One region of the Actinomadura sp. NTSP31 genome, then DNA from elsewhere that is predicted to be linked to it. Evidence: riboswitches for the same ligand, from Rfam matches in the RefSeq annotation. Region 1 holds a riboswitch; the other holds the start of a gene.
The links. A riboswitch is a leader RNA that binds a small molecule or an ion and turns the genes downstream of it on or off. The one in region 1 is predicted to bind cyclic di-AMP.
Positions count from the first base shown of each region.

Region 2: another riboswitch for cyclic di-AMP. It lies ahead of ACA514_RS28980 (NlpC/P60 family protein); the one in region 1 lies ahead of ACA514_RS21790 (CHAP domain-containing protein).

Region 1 covers NZ_JBGNUT010000012.1:185,001-188,639, forward strand. Annotated here, with positions in the region: gene ACA514_RS21780 (hypothetical protein) at 1-153, opposite strand, end outside; gene ACA514_RS21785 (hypothetical protein) at 505-1,107, opposite strand; gene ACA514_RS21790 (CHAP domain-containing protein) at 1,306-2,013, opposite strand; cyclic di-AMP (ydaO/yuaA leader) riboswitch at 2,030-2,182, opposite strand; gene ACA514_RS21795 (FG-GAP-like repeat-containing protein) at 2,463-3,639, opposite strand, start outside.
Region 2 covers NZ_JBGNUT010000019.1:20,252-23,890, forward strand. Annotated here, with positions in the region: gene ACA514_RS28970 (Mut7-C RNAse domain-containing protein) at 1-308, shown strand, start outside; gene ACA514_RS28975 ((deoxy)nucleoside triphosphate pyrophosphohydrolase) at 355-723, shown strand; gene ACA514_RS28980 (NlpC/P60 family protein) at 736-1,764, opposite strand; cyclic di-AMP (ydaO/yuaA leader) riboswitch at 1,772-1,898, opposite strand; gene typA (translational GTPase TypA) at 2,106-3,639, shown strand, end outside.

The DNA of each region.
Region 1 (3,639 bases):
CGCCAGATGCTCGGCGATGACCAGGAAGGCGATCGGGAACGGCGGCGCCGCAGGATCTCCACTCGGCGTGCCGTCGACGGAGTCGGCGCTGGTCCGAGTGATGTCGAGCCCCCGGGCGAGGTCGCGGGCCGTGAGCATCGTTGCGGCCTCCAACCGCGCCAGGGTGGCGGCCAGGGGTTTGCGGGGTGGGCGGCCGGCAGCGCCGCACAACCCCACCAGCCGCTCGGTGCCCGCGACCTGCTCGGTGAGGCGGGATCGGGAACGCCGACGTGCAGCGCCAGCAGCCGCCCCAGCATCTCGCGTGCCTCGGCTGGGCGCAGCACGTCCAGATCCAGCAGCCGACCGCCCAGCCCGGGCAGCGCGTGCTGGGACGTCACCACCACCGGAAGCAGCTCGGTGACGCCGCTGTCGGTGACGAGTTCGGGGTTCAAGTTCCTGACGGCGCGACCCGGGACGCGAAAAGGGCGGCATCCCGAGTGGGATGCCGCCCTTTTCGTTCATTCGTTACCCGAGGGGCTTGGGGGTGCCCTTCTTGCCGGCGCCGTGGCCCCAGGACAGGACCTGGTACTTGACGCCCTTGAGGTGGCCGACCGAGGTGCCGGTGTCGTACTTGCTGCTCGGCTTGTGGCCGTCGACCAGGTGACGGAAGGTGTAGGTGTCCAGGTCGAGCATGACACCGCGGTGCGAGGGCTCGCCGGGGCCGCGGTCGCCGACAAAGCCGGTGACGCTGCGGCCGTTGTAGGTGACCTTGACCTTGGTGTTCATGGGCCAGCTGGGGCTGGCGAACAGGCCCTTTTGCATCGGCTTGCCGCTGGCGGGGGCGCCGGTGTCACCGTTCACACCCGAGCCGTCGTCCCAGAAGTAGGACGCGGTGGTGCTGCCCGACAGCACGCCGCGGGTCTTGGTCGCGGCCTTGCCGGCGGTGTGGCCGGTGGTGTGGCCGGTGGTGTGGTGCCCGGTCGCCTGCTGGGAGGTGGTGTGGTGCGCCATCGGCTGGTCCGCCGGGGCGCCGTGGGCGCTCTCGACCGCCACGCCCGCGACCAGCAGGCCCGCCAGGGCGGTACCGGTCAGGGCGGACAGGGCGGTGTCGATGGCTCGCTGCTGCATGTGCATCCTTCGCTCGGTGGTCCAGGCACCGGGGGGTCACGCCGCTCAGGGCATGAGGAGTCACACCGTTCGGGCGTGACGGGGTCCGGTGCGCGGCACGCGGTCGTGATCGCGCGGGGGGAGGAAGGGGGGAAGCACCACTGGACGGTGCGGGAAGAAAGGGGGAGGGCGGGGGGCCGTGGTGCGGCCCCGCCGGGGTTACCGGTATTCGGGGTAGCCGTAGCCGGCGACGGTGGAGGTGTCGCGGACCTTTTCCTTGACGGCGTTGCCGGTGTTGCCCTCGATGGTGTTGATGGTGCCGTCGTGGTTGTCCTTCACCACGATGCCGACGTGGTCGATGCCCTTGATGCCGCCGCCGTTCCAGGCGAAGAACACCACGGCGCCGGGCTTGGCGGTCTGCCCGAAGCGGCCGGTCTTTTTGAACCACTGGGCGTGGCTGACGGTGTAGGCGTCAGCGCCCATGCCCTTGGCGCCGGTGTTCTGGCCCAGCCAGGACACGAACATGTCGCACCAGGACTGGCCCTTGTAGACCGAGGCGCTCTTGGCACCGATCCGGTGGGCGTTGAGCTGACCCAGCGAGGAATCGACGTACCAGTCGTTGAACTTGCTGTTACCCGAGGCGTCCTCGTGCGTCCCGACCTGGGTACGCGCCAGCTTGATCACGTCCTGCGCCGAAGCACCGGCCTTACCGCTGCTGGCACCGGCCGCAGCGCCCTCGGCGCCCTTGGTGTCGGCCTTGGAGACGGCGGCGACGTGCACGGTGTTCGCGGGCTGCGCGGGCTTGGTGTCGGCGTGCGCCGCCGGGGTGAGGGAGGCGATGCCGAACGCGCCGGCCACAGACAGCACGGCGCCGGCGGCGACACGGGTGCCGATGCGCTTGGTCAGATCGAAGGTGGGAGCGGTCATGAGAAGGGTTCTCCTGAGGTTCTTCCAGTCCGCCTACCGGGTTAGCTGTCGGGTTCGGGCGTGGAAGTGGCCCTACCGTCACCCCGCGCATGCGGGGGTGCGGATTCACCCCGGTGTTTCGGTGGGTCCCCGGCTCCGCGTGGCCTTTGAAGATCGGCGCTGTGTGCGGACTCGGCGGCGGACGTGCCTTGATCGGCCGTCCTGATGATCAGGGACTCGATGCGCCCTTCGTCAGATCGAAGCGGGCGCCCCGGACGGGCTTCCCCGTCGGTCACACATCCACAACAGGTTCAACCCACCCCATATTTCGTCAAGCCCACCCCAAACCACAGGCCCACCAGCAAAGACAACCCAAAACCCCCACCACGCGGGGGCTCACGGCCAGTCCGCCGGCACCAAAAAAAGTTCGGATGATCTCGCGCCTGGAGGGATGCGGGGCCTCCGGCGGGTCAATCCGGGGGGCCGTATCGCCCGGTACGCCGGTCGTCGTGGTGGTAGGTGGACCACTGCGGGCCCGCGGCTTTACCTGCGGTTGCCCACGCAAACAGGTAACCCTCGCGGGTGGAGACAACAAGATCGGTTTTACCATCGCCGTCCAGATCCCCCGCGGACGGGGACCAGATCGTCCAGCCGCCGGTGAACAGCGGGAACCCGGCGGCCTGCCCGGACCCTCCGAAGGCGTGCAAAGTGGATGTGTCGCCGCCGCCGACGACCTCGGCGCGGCCGTCGCCGGTGACGTCCACGATGATCGGCGAGCCGAGGAAGGCCAGGCCCGTGCGGCGCTGCGGGAAGCCTGGCACGGGCAGGGCCGTGGCGGCGTCGTAGCCGCGCTGGTAGTTGCCGATCGGCTGCCCGCTGCCGGGGAACAGCAGCGCGGCGACCAGGGACGCGGCCCCCGATCCGCCCTCGGTGTAGCCCAGCCGGTTCAGCGGCCCGAACCGGCCGAAGGCCCCGGAGGTGGTGAAGGAGAGCGGGACGTCGGCGGGCAGATGGCCGCCGAGCACGGCGGACGGGTCCAGGGCGGGGTTGGCGAGCGGGCCGAAGTCGCGCAGGATCTTGCCGGTGCCGGAGATCAGGTAGGTGGGGCCGAACGACGGACCCGTGGCCACTTCGTCCTTGCCGTCGCCGTCCACGTCGGCCGTCACGGGCTGGTTGACGCCCTCGGTGATGAACTCCTGGGCGCTCCCGTAGAAGGTCATGACCGATGACAGCCGGACGGGCCAGCCCGGCACGGGCGTCCCGTCCGCGTGGAAGGCGAAGGCGTAGTTGGCGCCGTAGAACTGCTCTCCGCCGCCCTTGCTGTCCGACAGCTGGGAGCGGAGGACGATCTCGGGCTTCCCGTCGCCGTCGAGGTCGGCGACGGCGGGGGTGCCGGGCAGCTTGTGGTCGTCGATCCGGATGTACCCGGCGGGCGGTCCGTTGCCCGCGCGCACTTCGATCGGCCAGCCGGGCAGGTCGGAGCCGTCCGGGCGCCAGGCGTGGACGCGCCCGTCCCAGCCCGTCTGGACGACGTCGAGGCGCCCGTCGCCGTCGAGGTCCACCAGGACCGGCGAGGCGGTCGCGCCCCGCACGGGCAGCCTGGTGTACTCCAGGGCGGGACGCGGGACGGGTGGCGGCACCACCCCG
Region 2 (3,639 bases), on a different contig from region 1:
GCGGCTCCCGCCCCGACGACCAGCTCCGCGACCTCCTGGACCGCTTCGCGCCCGTCCTCAGCCCCTGGACGCGCTGCACCGCCTGCAACGGCGTCCTGCTCCCCGTCGACAAGCAGGAGGTCGAGCGGGACCTCGAAGCGGGCACCCGCCGCAGCTACGACGTCTACGGCCGCTGCGCCGACTGCGGCCAGGTGTACTGGCGCGGCGCCCACGGCGACCGCCTTGAGAAGATCGTCGAAGCGGCGACCCGTCAGGTCGAGGCGGCCCGCACCGGAACCGTCCGGGCGGAACCCGCCGTCTCAGAATGACCGGGCGGAACGGGAGGGGCTGGTCACCATCGGCGATCTGGTAGTCGTGGGCGCGGCGATCATCCGGGACGGGCGGCTGCTCGCCGCCCAGCGGGCCGAACCGCCGCACATGGCCGGCGGCTGGGAGCTGCCGGGCGGCAAGGTGGACCCGGGCGAGTCCGACGAGGACGCCGTGGTCCGCGAGTGCCACGAGGAGCTCGCGATCAAGATCCGCCCGCTCCGCCGCGTCGGCGGCGACTGGCGGCTGAGCGAGCGCGCCCTGCTGCGCGTCTGGACCGCCGAGATCGTCGAGGGCGAGCCGCAGGCCCTGGAGCATCTGGCCCTGCGCTGGCTCGCCCGCGACGATCTGTACGACGTGGCCTGGCTCCCCGGCGACCGCCCCGTCATCGCCGAACTGGAACCCGACCTGCGCTGAGGCGGCGGCTCCCTAGGAGATCCGGTTCGCGCCCGCGTAGTCGGACCGGGTGGACAGTTTGGAGATCTTCACCACATCGCCGGTCTGCGGGGCCTGCAGGAACTTGCCGTCGCCGACGTAGATGCCCATGTGGTGCAGGTTGCTGCCGAAGTACACCAGGTCGCCGGCGCGCAGCGAGCCGCGGGAGACCTTGCTGCCGAGCTGGTACAGGTCGCCGGTGTAGTGCGGCAGGCCCGACTTGCCGACCTGGGCGTAGGCCCAGACGACGAGGCCGGAGCAGTCGAAGGAGCTCGGGCCGGCGGCGCCCCAGACGTAGGGGCTGCCGAGCTTGGTGAGGGCCTTGCGGGCCATCTTCGCGGGCAGGTCCGAGCCCTTGATCGTGGCGGTGAGGCCGGACTTGGGGTCGGTGGTGTGGGTGGTGGTCAGCTTGTCGAGGCGCTTCACGACCTCGTCCACCTTGGCCTTGGCGGCCTTGCGCGCCGTCTGCACCTTGGCCTGGGCCTGCTTGACCTGCTCGGTGCGGTCCTGCGCGGCGCGCTGGGCGGCCTCGGCCTGGTCGACCTGCTTCTGCAGGGCGAGGACGGTGGTGGCCTGGTTCTGCTGGAGGTAGGCGGAGTCGGACAGGCTGTCGGCGCTGCCGCCGGAGCTGAAGATCGCGTCGGGCCCGCCGCTCATGTAGTTGGCGGCGGCCAGCTGGGCGAGCCGCTGCCGGGCGGGCGCGGTCTGCTTGACCAGCTGCTGCGCGTACTTGGCGGCGGCCTGCTCGGCCTTGACGGCGTGGCCGAGGTCGACGCGCGTCTTGTTGTACTGCTCGGTGAGCGTCTCCGCCTCGTCGTTCAGCTCTTTCAGGCTCTGCTTCAGGCCCTTCTCCGTGGTGGGGAGGGGACTGGGCGTGCCGGTGGCCGACGGTGCGGCGGCGGGGCCGAAGGGGGTCGCGGCGTGCGCGGCGACGGGCGCGGTGGCGCCGAGGCCGGCGACCAGCAGCACGCCGGCTGCCGCGGCGGGCGCGATGCGCCGCCGGGAACGGGGGTCCGGTGCCAAGCCGGTGTTCTCCTCTCCTTGCTCGCCTACCGGGTTAGCTGACGGGTTCGGGCCAGGAGTCGCCCTACGACGTGCGTCGATTCACCCCAGGGGGATGGGTCCCCGGTTCGTCCGCGGGTGGGTGCCGCGGTGGATTCGGCGGTCCGGCCGCAGCCCCGGGGGGTGGGGCTCCGGACGACCGGATCTCGGGAAGATTACAAAGGATGGGCAAAGATGGCCAATCGGGGCCGCTGGGAGCGACGGGACGGGCGGCTCGGAGCGGGTTGCGCCGTGCGGCAAGTAGAATGAAGGCAGCCGCGCGTCTGCGGCGACTCCCGAACTCTCACGCAAGGCGAGCCCGCATGCCCATCTCCACGCGCGACGACCTCCGGAACGTCGCGATCGTCGCCCATGTCGACCACGGCAAGACGACGCTGGTCGACGCCATGCTCTGGCAGTCAGGTGCCTTCCGCGAGAACCAGGACGTCGACGACCGCGTCATGGACTCCAACGACCTGGAGCGCGAGAAGGGCATCACCATTCTCGCCAAGAACACCGCCGTCCGGCACAACGGCATGACCATCAACATCATCGACACGCCCGGCCACGCCGACTTCGGCGGCGAGGTCGAGCGCGGCCTGTCCATGGTGGACGGCGTCGTCCTGCTGGTGGACGCCAGCGAGGGCCCGCTGCCGCAGACCCGGTTCGTGCTGCGCAAGGCCCTGGAGGCCAAGCTGCCGGTGATCCTGGTGGTGAACAAGACCGACCGTCCCGACGCCCGCATCGACGAGGTCGTGGACGAGACGTACGAGCTGTTCATGGACCTCGACGCCACCGAGGAGCAGATCGACTTCCCGATCGTGTACGCCTCGGGCCGGGCCGGGCGCGCGTCGCTGGCCAAGCCCGCCGACGGCGGCATGCCCGACAGCGAGGACCTGGAGCCGCTGTTCTCGGTGATCACCGAGACGATCCCGGCGCCGTCCTACGACCCGGACGCGCCGCTGCAGGCGCACGTGACGAACCTGGACGCCTCCAGCTACCTCGGCCGGATCGCGCTGTGCCGGGTGCACGCCGGGACGATCAAGAAGGGCCAGCAGGTCGCCTGGTGCCGGCACGACGGCAGCATCGAGAAGGTGCGGATCACCGAGCTGCTGATGACGGAGGCGCTGGCCCGCAAGCCCGCCGACGAGGCGGGGCCGGGCGACATCATCGCGATCGCCGGCATCCCGGAGATCATGATCGGCGACACCATCGCCGACGCGGAGGACCCGCGCCCGCTGCCGCTGATCACGGTGGACGAGCCGGCGATCTCCATGACGATCGGCACCAACACCGGCCCGCTGGCGGGCCGCGAGAAGGGCACCAAGGTCACCGCCCGGATGGTGAAGGACCGGCTCGACCGGGAGCTGGTCGGCAACGTGTCGATCAAGGTGCTGCCGACCGAGCGCCCGGACACCTGGGAGGTGCAGGGCCGCGGTGAGCTGGCCCTCGCGATCCTGGTGGAGAACATGCGCCGGGAGGGCTACGAGCTGACCGTCGGCAAGCCGCAGGTGGTCGCCAAGGAGATCGGCGGGAAGAAGCACGAGCCGGTCGAGCGGCTCACCGTCGACATCCCCGAGGAGCACCTCGGCGCGGTGACGCAGCTCATGGCGGTCCGCAAGGGCCGCATGGAGCACATGACCAACCACGGCACCGGCTGGATCCGGATGGAGTTCCTGGTCCCGGCGCGCGGCCTGATCGGGTTCCGCACCGAGTTCATGACCGAGACGCGCGGCACCGGCATGGCGCACCACGTGTTCGAGTCCTACGAGCCGTGGTTCGGCGAGCTGCGCACCCGGCCGTCCGGCTCGCTGGTCGCCGACCGGTCCGGCGCCGCGACCGCGTACGCGATCACGA